2 regions of the Clostridium thermosuccinogenes genome follow, and region 2 is predicted to be linked to the other one. Evidence: a T-box and tRNA genes for the amino acid it is inferred to sense, from the RefSeq annotation. Region 2 holds a T-box; the other holds one or more tRNA genes.
What was found. The T-box of region 2 lies ahead of thrS (threonine--tRNA ligase). A T-box ahead of a tRNA ligase gene usually reads a tRNA of that ligase, here a tRNA-Thr.
Positions count from the first base shown of each region.

Region 1: it encodes a tRNA-Thr, which carries the amino acid that the T-box ahead of thrS (threonine--tRNA ligase) is inferred to sense. The anticodon was not compared.

Region 1 covers NZ_CP021850.1:327,810-336,292, forward strand. The annotation lists gene epsC (serine O-acetyltransferase EpsC) at 1-341, shown strand, start outside; gene cysS (cysteine--tRNA ligase) at 369-1,898, shown strand; gene CDO33_RS01480 (Mini-ribonuclease 3) at 2,696-3,127, shown strand; gene rlmB (23S rRNA (guanosine(2251)-2'-O)-methyltransferase RlmB) at 3,199-4,104, shown strand; gene sigH (RNA polymerase sporulation sigma factor SigH) at 4,884-5,543, shown strand; tRNA gene CDO33_RS01495 (tRNA-Gly) at 5,642-5,715, shown strand; tRNA gene CDO33_RS01500 (tRNA-Thr) at 5,722-5,797, shown strand; gene CDO33_RS01505 (CHC2 zinc finger domain-containing protein) at 6,240-7,268, shown strand; gene CDO33_RS01510 (hypothetical protein) at 7,271-7,978, shown strand; gene tnpC (IS66 family transposase) at 7,961-8,483, opposite strand, start outside.
Region 2 covers NZ_CP021850.1:4,278,485-4,286,967, reverse strand. The annotation lists gene CDO33_RS18725 (2-isopropylmalate synthase) at 243-1,787, shown strand; gene cimA (citramalate synthase) at 2,326-3,894, shown strand; gene CDO33_RS18715 (hypothetical protein) at 3,978-4,235, shown strand; gene CDO33_RS18710 (L,D-transpeptidase family protein) at 4,293-4,997, shown strand; gene thrS (threonine--tRNA ligase) at 5,141-6,907, opposite strand; T-box leader at 7,087-7,315, opposite strand; gene CDO33_RS18700 (TrmH family RNA methyltransferase) at 7,715-8,483, opposite strand, start outside.

The sequences.
Region 1 (8,483 bases), 780 kb from region 2:
CAGGGAAGGATAAGGGAAAGAGACATCCCACCATAGGAAATAACGTGCTGATAGGTGCCGGTGCAAAAATTCTCGGGCCTTTCACTGTAGGAGACAACGCCATGATCGGTGCCGGTTCGGTTGTTATGGAAGAGGTGGAGCCCAACGCCACTGTTACAGGGCCAAAAGCCAGACTTGTCAAACGAAATGGCAAGAGGGTGGCTCCTTCCATGGATCTCGACCAGATACACTATCCGGACCCGCTGGCTCAGGAGATGTGCAAGCTGATGTTGAGGGTTGAACATCTTGAGGCCCAGCTGAAAATTGAGAAGGAAAAAGACAAACAGACCGATCAGAAATGATAGGGTTAACCAAGACGGGCTTCCCTGATGGTGTTATGGATTGAAATTGTTAACACTTTGGGTGTAGGTTGGCAGAGCTTTGGAGCCATGCAGTTTACCCTTGTGGCAGTTTACGCCGGTGGAGCTTTTGCGTTTATATATTATAACAATGTACGGAAGGTGATGCATATGAAAATATATAATACCCTTACCAGACGCAAGGAAGAATTGAAACCAATTACAGACAACGAGCTGAGGATATATTCATGCGGTCCTACGGTTTATAACTATGCCCATATAGGAAATCTCAGGACTTATGTTTTTATGGACATTTTAAGGAGAGTATTGAAATATAACGGATTCAAGCTAAAGCATGTGATGAACATAACCGATGTAGGACATCTGGTATCCGATGCCGATGAGGGCGAAGACAAGATGATGAAGACGGCAAAAGAGCAGCAAAAATCGCCTTGGGAGATTGCGGAATACTATACCGGCGTTTTTTTCAGAGATATAGCTGCTCTGAATATTGAAAAGCCTGAGATTATTGCAAAAGCCACAGAGCATATTGATGAAATGATTGAGTTTGTGCAGGGCCTGGTGGAAAAGGGCTATGGTTATGAGACCAGTGACGGGATATATTTCGATATTTCAAAGCTCCCGGACTACGGAAAACTGTCGGGCATTGACCTGGAGGGCCAAATGGCCGGCGCCAGGGTGGAGGTTAATGATGAAAAAAGGCACCCGGCGGATTTTGCACTGTGGAAGAAGGCACCGAAGGAGCACATCATGCAGTGGCCAAGCCCATGGGGCATGGGATATCCGGGATGGCACATAGAATGCTCCGCCATGGGCAGAAAGTATCTGGGGGATACTTTTGACATACATACCGGAGGTGTCGACCATATACCGGTACATCATGAAAATGAAATCGCCCAGTCGGAAGCCCTGCTGGGACATCCGGCGGTGAAATATTGGATGCATGGGGAATTCCTGCTGGTGGACAATGGCAAAATGTCCAAAAGCCTCGGGAATACTTATACAATAGAAGACTTAAAGGCCAGGGGATTAAACCCTCTTGCTTTCAGATACTTGTGCCTGAATGCCCATTACAGGAACAAGCTGAATTTCACATGGGATGCGATACAATCGGCCCAGGTATCCCTGGACAGGCTGCTTGAAGGAGCTCTTGCCCACAAAAATGGCACGGCTTCTGTTGATGCGGAGCTGATCGCAAAATTCCGCCAGGACTTTGAAGAGGCGATAAATGACGACCTGAATATACCCAGAGCCCTTGGTATTGTATGGAATGTAGTGCGGTACCATGAAAAATCCAAGGATTTGTTTGATCTCCTCGTGCTTATGGATTCGATACTGGGACTGAATATAGATAAGGTGCAGCCCAAAGAGGAAAAGCAGGAAGAAATCGATCCAGAAATCGAGGAATTGATACGGCAAAGGCAGCAGGCCAGAAAGGAAAAGAACTGGAAGCTGGCTGATGAGATCCGGGACAAGCTTAAAGAAATGGGAATACTGCTTAAGGATACCCCGGAAGGTGTTAAGTGGGAGAAGATATAATACAGCAAATTTGATTGTTCAGCCCTTTCAAGACCTGGATGGGGATATGTGACAATAGTTAGATATTTGCTGTTGTCGCTTGTTGGAGCTGTCCGAAGAGCATGGATTTCCAGCTTTCCCTGGAAAAAGTGAAATGCCATTGGAGTTATGGAGAATTAATCGGATATGGTGATTATCCGTTGATTATCTGTGTAAAATAAAAGGGGAGAATAACCGGGCATTGGCTCGCCAGATTTCCATGGACTTGATTTGGGCTGGGACTGGGTTTCAGGTGTTACATGAGCCTGGTTTAGGTCCTAAGCCTGGGTCAAGCTTCAGGTGTTTTACGGGCCTGTTTTAGGTTTCAAGCTTGGGCCTAGCTTCGGGTATTTCACATGCCTGGCTTAGCATTTTAAGTTTAGGTTGAGCTTCAGACATTCCGTAAGCCTGAATCAGATCTTAAGCCTGGAACGAGCTTAATGCTGTTCCGCAAGTTTGAGATAGGTTATAAATTTGGACTATATTTGATTTAACTTTGATTTAATTAAAATTTTGAATAATATAATTTGTTTTGCTTTTAGGTACCACATGGAAAGCAAATATTGAAAAGCTTGCCCAACCCGAAGTGTGGTTTTGACCCACAAAAAGCTAAGTTCTTACGGCTTCGACAAGCGGATTAAGCAACGCATAGAGAAGTCGAGGATGATTGGAAGTCATTGCTATCCAATGTGGCAATGCAGTGCTTAGCCGGAATAAGGCTTGATGCAGATTTTGGATATTTTAATCTATTGAAAATAAGGTGCTTTGTATTGGAAGAAGTGTTTAAAGAGGTTATAAAGGAATTTAACAAAGAAATTACGGACAAAAAGGATCCGTCCCAGATAAATCCGCTGGTGCTGGCCTATATCGGTGACGCAGTTTATGAGCTGTATATAAGGGCACTCCTGGTGTCCAGGAGCAATGCCCATGTCCATAAACTGCATGTAGATTCAATAAAGTTTGTAAAGGCTAAAGCCCAATCGGACATATTGCACAGGATAATGGGGAATCTTACGGAGGAAGAGCAGGATATTGTGAGGAGAGGCAGAAATGCCAAATCCGGTACTATTCCTAAAAATGCCGATGTGACAGAGTATAAGTATGCAACGGGTTTTGAGTCTCTCATAGGCTATCTGTACCTCACCCATGCCTATGACCGTTTGGTGGAGGTTTTAAAAATGGCTGTTTCTGAAGATGCAGCCCAGAGCTAACCTGGATTTTGGTATGGTGGCGAGCATGTACCGGAACCAATTTAAAATAACACGAAGGCAGGTTGTGACAGATGTTGGCTAATAAAAAGAAGGGTAATAGAAGAGCAGATGGCAGCAGATTTGATGGTAAAAAATCTGATGATAAAAGATATGACAGCGAAAAGGCTCAATATAAATCAAAACATAAAGACTCGGATGATTTCAGGGATGGTACCGGCCGCTATGAGCCTTCCCCTGAGGAAGCTGCCGAAAGAATAGAGGGCAGAAATCCTGTGATAGAGGCTATCAGAGCGGATAGGGCAATCAATAAAATTTTCGTATCCAAAGGCGAAAAGGAAGGATCAATAAAATATATCATAGCGCTGGCAAGGGAAAAGGGTATAGTGGTGCAGGAGGTGGACAGATCCAAACTGGACACCCTGTCCATAACCAGAGCTCATCAGGGAGTCATTGCTTTTGCAGCGGCCAAGGAATACGTGGATGTGGATTATATACTGGAAGCTGCTGCTTCCGCCGGAGAAGCACCGTTTATAATAATTCTGGATGAAATCACCGATCCCAACAATTTTGGTTCAATATTGAGAACGGCAGATGCGGCAGGTGCTCATGGGGTAATCATACCCAAGAGGAGGGCTATTGGCCTTACGGCTACGGTATCAAAAGCGTCAGCCGGAGCGGCTGAATATGTTCCTGTAGCTAGGGTTACAAATCTTGGACAGACGATAGATTACCTCAAGAAAAACGGTGTCTGGATCGTAGGGACGGACTTGACCGGTGAGAAGCCTTTCTACGACAGCGATTTGAAAGGACCGATCGCCCTTGTGATAGGCAGCGAAGGAGAAGGCATGGGAAGGCTCGTCAAGGAAAAGTGCGATTTTATCGTAAATATCCCTATGAAAGGCCATGTGTCCTCACTAAATGCTGGTGTTGCGGCAGCAATTGTCATGTATGAGATATTAAAACAGCGTAACAAATAATGTAACTAAGACGACAGGTTTAAACAGCAATATCTGTTCGTTGATGGTTCTTTGCAGAGCCGGTTGAAAATAACCGAATGTTTTGAAAACATTTTGTTATAATCTGATTTGATGCTCTAAAAACAGGATAATTTCAACCAACAGTGGCAAGGACCTGTCTATGGCTATTAGCGCAGGGAAAGGCGTATCCATATCTTAAAAAAAGACACCCTGGAAGACTGAAGGGATAAACCCTGCTGGATGATGTGCAGCTAACCGGGGGATTCAATTAGAAAATATTATAATCGCATCCTATGCCCATATGTTTAAAAACGGGCAGGGAATCAGAAATCTATGATTTTTTGAGAAATATATATTCAAAAGAAAAGGAAACTGCCGATAAATATATAAAGGCTTGTTTACCATAATTTTTTTCTATTCATAGGGCAGCTGGTACAGAGTCAGATTGAAGGTCTCCGACCATTTTGAACAGGGGTTTGTATAATTGGCCAGTGATAGGACAAGAATGCCTCCGATGGGACTGAGGCATGAAATATAAAGATTATCAGGATTGTTAAAGAAGCAATGGATAAATAGTTGCAAAAAAGGAATCCTATTATGTCAAATGCCACGCTGATTTGTTCGAAATTTTAGGGAAAAATTGGAATGAAAAGTTTTAATTGACATAATAGCGTGTTTTTCTTATAATTATTAATATGTGACCTTTCTGACTTGTTATCAGCTCATATTATGTCATTGCTTATGTAAACAAGCAATATAAAATATAGGTTATGCACTTAATGCAGGGGGGCGTTATCTTGAATTCGAATACACGTATAGGTGTAGTTGGATCTTACAGTACTATGCTTGATGAAGAAATCATAGAAGAAGCACAGGCTGGTGACATTGGAGCCCTTGAATATTTAATCAACAAGTATAAGGGCTTTGTACGTGCCAAGGCTAGAACCTATTTCCTTATTGGCGCTGACAGGGAGGATATTATCCAGGAAGGAATGATAGGACTTTTTAAGGCAATAAGGGATTATAGAGAGGACAAGCTGTCATCATTTCGCGCCTTTGCAGAGATTTGCATTACGCGTCAGATTATTACCGCAATAAAGACGGCCACCAGGCAAAAGCACATTCCTCTGAATTCCTATGTTTCTTTGAACAAGCCTATCTTTGATGAAGAATCCGACCGCACGCTTATGGACGTAATAAGTGAAGAAAGCATAACCGATCCGGAAGAGATGATAATAAACCGTGAGGAATTTGCAGGTATTGAAGATAAAATGGGTGAAATTCTCAGCGATCTCGAATGGGAGGTTTTGTCCTTGTATTTGCAAGGCAAGTCCTATCAGGAGATAGCCGAAGAATTGGACAGGCATGTAAAATCGATTGACAACGCCCTACAGCGAGTAAAACGGAAGTTGGAGAAATATCTCGAAGGAGAAAAGTGATAACTTCGAAAATTAGAAAAAATAAGTACTGGACTTGTTGTTATGGTTGTGGTATAATCATATTCGCTGTGGTGATTACAGTATGCAGACTTAGGTCTGCGGGTGTAATTCAATGGTAGAATATCAGCTTCCCAAGCTGACTGCGTGGGTTCGATTCCCATCACCCGCTCCATTGTTTGCCCTCATAGCTCAGCAGGCAGAGCGCATCCATGGTAAGGATGAGGTCACCAGTTCGACTCTGGTTGAGGGCTCCAATTTGAAAAGACGTATCCGATAAGGATGCGTCTTTTTTGTTTGAATCTGTGTACGAATAACTGATTACTTCACTTAGACAAAGCGCTCTGCCGGCAGAGCATGTGACACAAAAAGCAAGTAGTACAAGGAAAGCAAGCATGGAGGAGCGGAGCATATGAGATATGTGAGTACCGCAGACGTGAAGCTTGACGAAGTAGTAAAGCCGGAATGTGGAGCTCATTCTAGTGTGCCGATTTTTGTGCTTTAGACCATCCATGGTAAGGATGAGGGTATAGTTTGGCCTTGGTTGAGGGGTGCAATAAGTTAGATATGTTGTTGTTTTTTAACTATGATTAACACTATTAATGTGAAAATATGTAATTGCTAGGAGGATTTTAGATAAATGTGTAGAATATTCAAGTATAACGATAGTGTTTAAGAGATTGATTTATTTGAGGTAAAATGTATAATCTTGAAGAACTAAAAAGTATTCCAGTGGTGGAAGTTGCAGAAAAACTGGGGATAAATGTTAAGAAAAACAAAGCTATGTGCTTTAATAATCATGATAAAAAAACTCCTAGTCTAAGTTTTAATACCAGAAAGAACTATTGGCACTGTTTTGGATGTAATGAAGGTGGTAATTCAATTCAACTTGTACAAAAAGTATTTGCATGTGATTTTATTGATGCTTGCTATTGGCTATCAAAGGAATTTAATATACCGTTTGGTTCAGAAAAAAATAAAAAATTAATACTAAAGACGAAAAAACTCGTTCAAAGACATAAAAGTATAGCTGAAAAAGATAACATAAATAAGCCTGATATTGAAGTATATGAATGGCTTGTAAATTCTTGTTCTCTAGGTACGCGTGCTTACAAATACCTTATGAATGAAAGGAAATTTAACAATGAAGTTATTCAACACTTTAATATTAAATCCATAGAAAACCCTACTAATGTGTTTCTTAATGCAAAATCAGTATGGGGAATTGATAGACTTTTAAAATGTGGTCTTGCAAAAATATCTGATAAAGATATTCCGGTATTTATTTGGACAAGTTCAGTTATTTTATTTCCGTTTTATAACTTAGATAACAGAATTGAATACCTCCAAGGAAGACAAGTAGGTGATAGAGAGCCTAAATATATTAACCTAAATGGTATCAATACACACATTTATAACTTTAATGTACTGAATCAGATTGGTAAGAATGATTTTATATATATATGCGAGGGTATTCCAGATGTCCTTTCTGCTTATCAAATGGGTATACATGCAGTTGGTATTTTGGGCGCAAATAACTTTAATGAAGAATGGGCGAATTATTTTACTGATTATAAAATTAGGATAATTCCTGATTCTGATATAAGTGGCAATGAATTTGCAATTGTTGTAGAGAAAGCTTTTCGAAAAATCGGAAAACCTGTTCAAATTATAAAGCTTAAGGGTGTAAAGGACCTTACAGAGTATAGAGTAAGTAGGTGTAAGTAATTATGGATGACATTATAAGTCAGATAGTGAATATCGAGAATTTATATTGGGCATGGGAGAAAGCTAAGGAAGCATACAATCAGAGTGATATCTTATATGATGAAATTGAAGTAGCTGCATTTGAAACAAATTTATCTAAGGAACTTAAAAGAATTCAAAATGATATTTTGAGTAAAAGATACAAACTATCACCAATAAAGCCAGTTGCCCACCCAAAATCTAAGAAAGACAACACTCCAAGAACGAGGCAGGCTTTTTGGATTTCTGTTCGTGATCAGGTAACATGGATAGCAGTAGTCAATATAATTGGTCCGCATTTAGATCGCGTGATGCCATTTTGGAGTTTTGGTAATAGGTTATATGTATCCGTGTTTCCTAAAAAAGGAGAAAATAATGAAAAAATAAAATGGAGTTTTGGGCCTTATAGGCATACGTCAAAGCATATCTATAGAAAATGGAAACAGAGTTGGCCGTTTTATAGAAGATGCATTTCAATTGTGACAAAGAAAATGACACATGTTAAAGTTAGCGATGGTTCAAATATAATACCTAATGATAATTTATTTGATGAAAAAGAACTTGAAGTTATAGAAAATAATAATGCCCTACCTTCACACTTAAAAGTAAAATATCTTGAGAATGAATATTGGTCAGAAGATTTAAGCAGAGAAATATACTGTAAGCGCTTAATTTTAGGGTGCCTTGTATGAATCATTACGGCACCAGGAGGGTAGTTCAGGTGACCACGGTAGATAAGGTGTCAGAGATTCATGCGTCAATTCCTTTAAGCTTGGTAAATTTGTCAGTAGATGCACCAAATACATATATGGATTAAGTTGATTTGCTTTGGCAGTTTCTATCATGCTGTAGACAATAGCACTGGCCTTGGCTCCGCGAGTTGTGTCGGCAAACAGCCAGTTCTTCCTGCCTGTGACATACGGACGAATGGCATTTTCGGCTCGATTGTTGGAAAGCTCGATTCGTCCATCCAACAGGAAACGATTCAATGATTCCTTTTGATTCAATGCATATGTGATCGCTTTCCCCAGATTGGAGTTTGGCAGCGGATTTAGTTGTTGCACCCATTCCCAGAACTCATCAAGAAGGGGTTTCATATTTTTAAGTCGTTCTTCATACCGCCTTTCAGCGGATAGTTCCTCCCATTTCTTGTCCATGGCAAACAGACGGTTACAATAATCATATCCGATAGCCGCC
Region 2 (8,483 bases):
TCACCGTATTGCATAATTTGCCGAAGAAACAGGGGACATTCCGTAAAACTCTTGCCTTTAAAGCGGCGGTATGTCCCCCATATATAGATATTTATGAATATGAGATTGATAAACAGAGATTAAAGTTAGAACACGGTTCCGATTAGCAAGCGCTTTTTCGCAACTTGACCGTTGCATCGGAGCCGGTAATGGGATTGATGATAAAAGAAAGACGGAAGTAAGAAGTATGGGAGGTCGAATGTATGCCTGTTAGGATTAAGATTTTCGATACCACATTGAGGGACGGGGAGCAAACCCCGGGAGTGAATCTCAATATCCAGGAAAAGCTGGAGATTGCGAAAAGACTTGCAAAAATGGGGGTCGATGTTATTGAAGCCGGTTTTGCTATCGCATCCCCCGGGGATTTCGAGGCGGTAAAGGCCATCGCAGAGAATGTTAAAGGGGTAAAAGTGGCAAGCCTTAGCAGAGCTTTGGAAAAGGACATCGACAGGGCATGGGAAGCGGTGAAGAATGCTGAAAGTCCCCGCATCCACACTTTTTTAGCCACATCGGATATACACATGAAATATAAGCTTAGAATGACGGAAGAAGAGGTGCTGCAGAGGGTTGAAACCATGGTGGCTTACGCAAAACGCTATTGCAGTGATGTGGAATTTTCCGCTGAGGATGCCAGCAGGACCAGGGTGGAATTTCTCTACCGCGTTATAGATAAGGCGATTAAAGCCGGTGCTACAGTGGTAAATATACCGGATACGGTGGGATATGCCACACCGGAGGAATTTGGAAACCTCATCAAGAACATTAAGAATAATGTTCCGGATATCGATAAAGTTGATATAAGCGTGCACTGCCACAATGACCTGGGCCTTGCGGTTGCCAATACGCTGGCGGCCATCATGAATGGCGCTACCCAGGCGGAATGCACCATTAACGGTCTGGGTGAAAGAGCCGGAAATGCGGCCATGGAAGAACTGATAATGGGCATAAGCACAAGAAAGGATTATTATAACAACATAACCCATGGAATAGATACTACCCGGATTTACAGCATCAGCAGGTTGGTAAGCAGCATGACCGGAGTTAATGTGCAGCCCAACAAGGCCATTGTTGGAGCCAATGCCTTTGCCCATGAATCAGGTATTCACCAGCATGGCGTATTATCAGAAAAGAGCACTTACGAGATTATGACACCGGAGTCCATAGGACTCAAGCAGAACACAATGGTGCTGGGCAAGCTGTCCGGCAGGCATGCTTTTGAGGAAAGGCTCAAGGAGCTGGGATACAACCTCTCTCCGGAGGAGCTTAATAGGGCTTTCAATGACTTCAAGATTCTGGCCGACAAGAAGAAGACCATCCTGGATCAGGATATTGAAGCTTTGGTGAGGGAAAAGGCTCCGGGCATCCAGGAATTCTTTGAACTGGACAGCTTCCAGATAAGCAGCGGAAACAAGGTTATTTCAACTGCCATGGTGAGCCTCAGGAGGAATGGCGATGTCATAACTGAGGCAGCCACCGGAGACGGACCCATCGACGCAGCCTTCAACGCCATGGAGCGGGCTGTCGGGTTTAACCTTGATCTGCAGGATTACAGCATTAAAGCGGTGACCGAAGGAAAGGACGCTTTAGGAGAGGTTACGGTAAGAGCGTCAAAAGATGGAAAGATGCTTATCGGAAGAGGGGTAAGCACCGACATCATGGAAGCCAGCATTAAGGCATACCTGAATGTCATCAACAGGGCACTAAGCGAATTGGGAGAGGAAATTATAAAAGTAAAAGCGGCCCTTTGATGACCGGCATATTGTTGTCCTGGATTTCGGCTCCTGATGAGCACGTTGATATAAAACTAGATATATGCTATTAAAAAGATGAATCACACAGACTTTATAAGTCTCCCGGACGCGCTTTACACGCTTTGCACGGCCTGTTATATGCTCCGGGAGTCTTGTTAAATTCAGGCGTAAGGTGTATTTTATATTGTATATAAAAGATGTGAAAAAGCCCTATTGATTATTTGGCACGATATGGTTATGGCATTGGGTTGCTAACCTGCTTCCTTCGGGGATTGGATGAAAACTTTGTGATCCCCGTCGGATAGGGTTGCTGTTTTATTAGTGTCAGTTTGGCTCCTCTTATAAAGCGGTTAAAGGTTAAAATAGCTATGCCGCTTGTGTTACCTGGTGCAGAAAAGAGAGCCCTCCTGACGCTTTATTGAAAAGACTTAACGGAGACTGATGGATTTAAACCGGCCGGAGAAGGCCGGGGCAGCCTGAGATTTCCGATGAAATACGGCTTTAGAGGCATGATTGTTCTATTGGGGGTGTTTATATGAAACAGGTATATATATACGATTCAACGCTAAGGGACGGAGCACAAGCCCAGGGCATATCCTTTACGGTTATGGATAAGCTTAAGATTGTAGAAGCCTTGGATGATTTCGGAATAAGTTATATAGAGGCAGGAAATCCGGGATCAAATCCTAAGGATCTGGAGTTTTTTGAGAATGTGAAGAAGATAAAGCTCAAGCATGCAAAGATAGCTGCCTTTGGAAGCACAAGGAGGGTAAATGTCAGCGTTGAGGAAGACGCCAATGTAAAATCCCTTTTGGTGGCGGACACCCCGGCTGTGACCATATTCGGGAAAAGCTGGGACTTCCAGGTGCTTGATATTCTTAAAACCACGCTGGATGAAAATCTAAGAATGATATATGATACCATAGCTTTTTTCAAGAAGCATAACAAAGAGGTAATATTTGATGCGGAGCATTTTTTTGACGGATATAAATCCAACAGGGAGTTTGCTATTAAATCCCTTCAGGCAGCCTATGATGCAGGGGCAGATTGCTTGTGCCTTTGTGATACCAATGGAGGAACTTTTCCGTCGGATATTCAAAGGATAACTTCCGAGGTTGTAAATAAGTTTGGCATAGCAGTGGGTATACATACCCATAATGATAACGGAATGGCTGTAGCAAACTCCATAATAGCAGTAGAGGCAGGTGCGGTTCAGGTCCAGGGAACAATCAACGGTTTTGGGGAAAGATGCGGAAATGCCAACCTGTGCACCATTATTCCCAATCTGCAGTTAAAGATGGATTACAGCTGCATACCGGAAGAGAACATGGCTAAACTCACGCCTACGGCGAGATATATAAGTGAAATAGCCAATGTCATCCATGATGAAAGATCACCCTATGTCGGAAAGAGCACCTTTGCCCACAAAGCCGGCATGCATGCCGATGCGGTGCTTAAGAACACTGTAGCTTATGAACATATTGATCCTAAACTGGTAGGAAATAAGAGGACTTTTCTCATGTCCGAGGTGGCGGGGCGAAGTGCTGTTCTGCATATGATCAGAGCAGTTGACAGCAGCATTACAAAAGACTCCCCGCAAACTGCTCTTATACTGGAAAGACTGAAAGAGCTGGAGCATGAAGGGTACCAGTATGAAGGCGCGGAGAGCTCCTTTGAACTGGAAGTGCGAAAGATCCTGGGCAAGTACCACCACTTCTTTAAGCTGAGGGAATTCAAGGTTATAATAAATGAGCCTTCTCTGGAGGGTATCAACTCATCGGCAATGATAAAAATCGAAGTTGACGGACAGGAGGAAATTACGGCCGCCGATGGGGACGGTCCTGTAAATGCCTTGGATAAAGCCGTAAGAAAGGCATTGGAAAGATTTTATCCTCAGATAAAGGAAATGAAGCTCACGGATTACAAGGTTAGGGTTTTGGATTCAAGCTCTGCTACTGCTGCCAAGGTAAGAGTACTGATAGAATCCACCGATGGCAGGGAAGTATGGACCACCATAGGCGTTTCCACAGACATAGTTGATGCGAGCTGGAAAGCCCTTGTGGATTCAATTGAATACAAGCTCATAAAGGATACCCACTGCTGACATATATTTATATATTGATAAAGGCTTGGCGCAGGTTTAGAATATAACATGAAGTAAAATCAAGTATAAAGGGGAAGTGCCTTTTGAAGCTTGTAGGAAAGATCATAAAAGAGACCAAGATCATAAAGCATGCGACAGTGGAAAAGGTTGACCATAAAATGTCATACACCGATTTGCTGGAGGATTGCCTTGTAAATCTGTGTTCCAAGCTGGACATACAGGTGCCTTTGTGGCTGGATAAGAATACCAGGGAGTTTGTGAACTTCAGAAAAACTATTTTTACCAACGAGCAATTTATGGACAGTGTGAATTTCGACAGGTTTGAAATAAAAGCTGAATAAACAGAAATTCTATGAATAATCACCTCCACATATAGATATTTATGGAGGTGATTATTTTTGAATCGTAACCTTTTGATCCTTATATTCAGCGCGATTTTGGCACTTCTGGTCGGCTGGCAGGCTTACCTGGATTATGCCGACCAGAGGGATTTAAATAAAAGTGCGAAAGAAACAGCGGCAAAGCAAGACTACTGTATATTTATTGAGATAGAAGACAAAAAGCTCTATCTCCTGCAGGATGGAAAGCCGATAAAGGAATACCCTATAGCTTCCGGGACAGCCGATACCCCATCCCCGCTGGGGTACTGGAAGATCATCAACAAGGGCGACTGGGGCGAAGGTTTCGGCGGAAGATGGATGGGGCTGAATGTACCCTGGGGTACATATGGCATTCACGGCACTACCAGGCCCAGTTCCATAGGTCATGCAGCAACCCACGGTTGCATCAGGATGCATAACAAGCATGTGGCTGAGCTTTACAGCATAGTACCCCATGGCACACCGGTGGTGATAGTCAATGGGTCCTTTGGTCCCTTCGGTAGAAAATTTACCGAAATCAATCCGGGGGACAGGGGGGCCGATGTGATGGCAATCCAGATGCGGTTGAAGGAGTTGGGCTACTTTAAAGGATGGGTTTCGGGAATATATGAGGATGATCTTAAGTTTGCCGTGCATAATTTTCAAAAGAAAAACGGGCTTAAGGTGAAAAATGCTATAACCCGGGATGATTGGCTCAAGATGGGGTTCAGGGAGTTTGAATGATTCGGAAAGAAGTCCATGGGTTGAAAATTAATCATCACATAACAATCAATACATCCGTTATTAGCTGAATTCATTTCTAGGCTATATAGCACAGTAAATTGACTCAGGCAGGAAACATAATTGCTTCCTGCCTGTCATTACATCTAATCCATTATATATTTTGGAACTCCCATATCTAATTCGGGTTTGATTTTCTCCAAAAAGTCATTTAGCGTCATAAATCCTAAGTTACCTTCTTTTCTGGAACGGACCGATAAACCTTCCTTTTCAACCTCCTGATCTCCTATGATAAGAACTATTGGGATTTTTTCCAGTTCCATCCTGCGAACTTTTGCCCTCATCTTATCATCGCTCAGATCAAGGTTAACTCTTAACCCAATTGTTTTTAGTTTCTTTGATAGTTCCTTACAGTACTCGTAATGGTTGCTGCTGATAGGAACAATTCCAATCTGCACCGGAGCATACCATAACGGAAAATCACCATTGTAGTGTTCTATGAGCATTGCAAAGAATCTTTCCAAACTACCGAATAATGCCCTGTGAACCATCATTGGAGTATGCTTTGCTCCATCTGCTCCAATATATTTCATGTTGAATCTTTCAGGGAGATTGAAATCAAATTGTATTGTGCTGCATTGCCATTCCCTTCCCAGGGCATCCCGCAGCTTCAGGTCAATCTTTGGCCCGTAGAAGGCTCCGCCACCTTCGTCAATTTCATATTCCAAGCCTGCTGCAACAACTGCATTTTTCAAGGACTCAATTGCGGCATTCCAATCCTTATCATCTCCAATTGACTTCTTTTTCGGCTTTGTTGCAACATAGGCTTTAAAGTTATTAAGGCCAAAAGATTTTAAAATATATAGAGAAAACTTTAATGCTTTGACAACTTCACTGTGAACTTGCTCTGGTGTACATATTATATGGGCATCATCCTGAGTAAAGCCGCGTACTCTGGTAAGCCCCTGTAGTGTCCCCGAAAGCTCATATCTGTATACTGTTGCGTATTCTGCATACCGGATGGGCAAATCCTTATATGACCTCAACGAGCTATTGTATATCATTATGTGAAAAGGGCAGCTCATTGGCTTTAGGTAATACTCTTCATTATCTATCTCTATGGCATTGTACATGGATTCCTTATAAAACTGAAGGTGTCCCGATGTTTTCCAAAGCTCTGCTCGGCCTATATGGGGCGTATATACCCAATCATATCCATTAAGAATATGTGCTGTCTGACTGAACTTTTCCAGAAGGTAACGGATCATTGCACCTTTTGGATGCCATAGAACAAGCCCTTGTCCAATATCTTGAGAAGAACTGAAAAGGTCAAGCTGCGTACCGAGGGTTCTGTGATCTCGTTTGCTGGCTTCTTCAATTTTGTCGATGTAGGCTTTTAGTTCCTCTGGTCTTTCCCAGGCTGTTCCATATATCCTCTGGAGCATCGGATTCTCTGCATCACCTTTCCAATATGCCCCTGAAACCCGCATCAACTTGAATGTTTTCAAATTCAGTTCTTTAAGAGAAGCGACATGTGGTCCCTTGCACAAATCAACGAACTCTCCGATTCTGTATATGCTTACACCGGAGTTCTCAGGATTTTGCGCCAATTCATTTATTAATTCGAGTTTATATGGTTGATCATTGAACATTTGACGAGCTTCGTCAAAACTGATAGATTCATTTAAGACTTGATACCCATTATTAATAATATCCCTCATTTTTTCTTCTATGATACCCAGGTCTTCCGGAACAAGGGATCTTGGCAGTTCAAAATCATAATAAAAACCATCTTCTATTACAGGTCCAATACCAAACTTGACTTCACCAAATATTTGCTTGACGGCATAGGCCATCACATGGGCCATAGTATGCCTTATATTGTATAATTTTTCATGCTCAATTTTATTCATATATCATCCCTACCTTATCATAATTTTTGTTTTATGATAGAGTAGTGACGGGTTATGCTTCCGGAGCAATCTGAGAAGCATATGATGTTATCATTATACGTAAGACATATGGAGATATATAACATTTTTCTCATAGCCATATTCACCGCCTTTCGAGTAAAAATAAAACTCTCATCCTCTAATGGGATGAGAGTTAACTCACACGGTTCCACCCAAATTACAGCTATAAAGCAATTTTAGCTGTCACTCATTGTGATTATAACGGAATCACCGGTTACACTTACTTTAAATTCAGTGCACTGTTCAAAGGTGGTTTTCAATTTTCCATGCTTAGAAGTGCTCTCAGCCGCTGACACTTCATCTCTTATAAGCTGGGTAAAATCTACTCGTCCTTATCATCACATTTATCGTTTTTTTCTTAGTATTATACCAAATACACCTTGCACATGTAAAGCAATTTTTTCCATAAAGAATACATTTTAGTTTGACTATTGCCAGCAATATATTATCATTGCAGTTTGCTTATGCTTTGCATTCTTTAAGAGTCTTTCCGACGATATTCCAATCGTAATTGCCGTATACTTTTATAAATTTCTTATCGTATTCAAAAATATAAGAAAACCTTAATGGAAATGCTGATAGTTCAAACTCGTCATTTTCCAGGGGATCCGTTTTATTATACTTGAACCAGGAGGGACGGCAGTAAAGAGCATTATTTTCACAAAGACTTCAATCTTTTCTTTGCTGTTCTCACCTGTAAAATATAAATGTCCACAATATTTATCTAGTTCGGTTAAAAGAACTTCTTTATGAAGTCACCTTATCGCACCCTCCCATACGTTTTCTCAAACACATTTCATACAGAATAATGGAAGCTGCTGTGCCAACATTCAGAGAATCACATATCCCAAACATCGGAATAGACAGAACATTGGGATTAATACCGTACCACTGCTCAGATAGTCCGTAACGTTCACTCCCTAAAACTAAAGCCGACCTTCCTTTATACTCATAGCCTTTATATGATTTATCTCCGTTAGAATCCGCTAAATATATGTTAAAGCTGTGTGCGGCAAGCCAATTTATACAGTCGTCTACATGTTTGAATTCAACAATGGGAATGACAAATGCCGCACCCATGCTGCTTTTAATTAGCTTGGAGTTGGTTATGCGAGATCTTTTGTTGCATATAAAAACCGCATCCACTCCCGAACCATCGCATGTACGCAGAATTGTGCCTATATTACCAGGAGTCTCCAATCCGTCCAATACTGCAATTACAGCATCATCTCTAAAATTCCACTGGTCGATGTCATATGTGGGAAGTTTACCGATAGTCAAAAAGCCATCAGGCTTATCCCTTTCACTAAGATTTTGAAAAACCCTTTGCGACACCATATAAACTTTTTCAGCTTTATCCAGGAATGAACCTACTAAAGCGACAGCTTCATCGCTATAAACATATTCAGGGCAGAAGAGGAAAGCTTTAATTTCAATTTTTGCATCCAATAGCTTCTGGTGTGCCCAAATCCCTTCGACGGCGAACAATCTTTCTTCATCCGGATAGCTGTCCCGA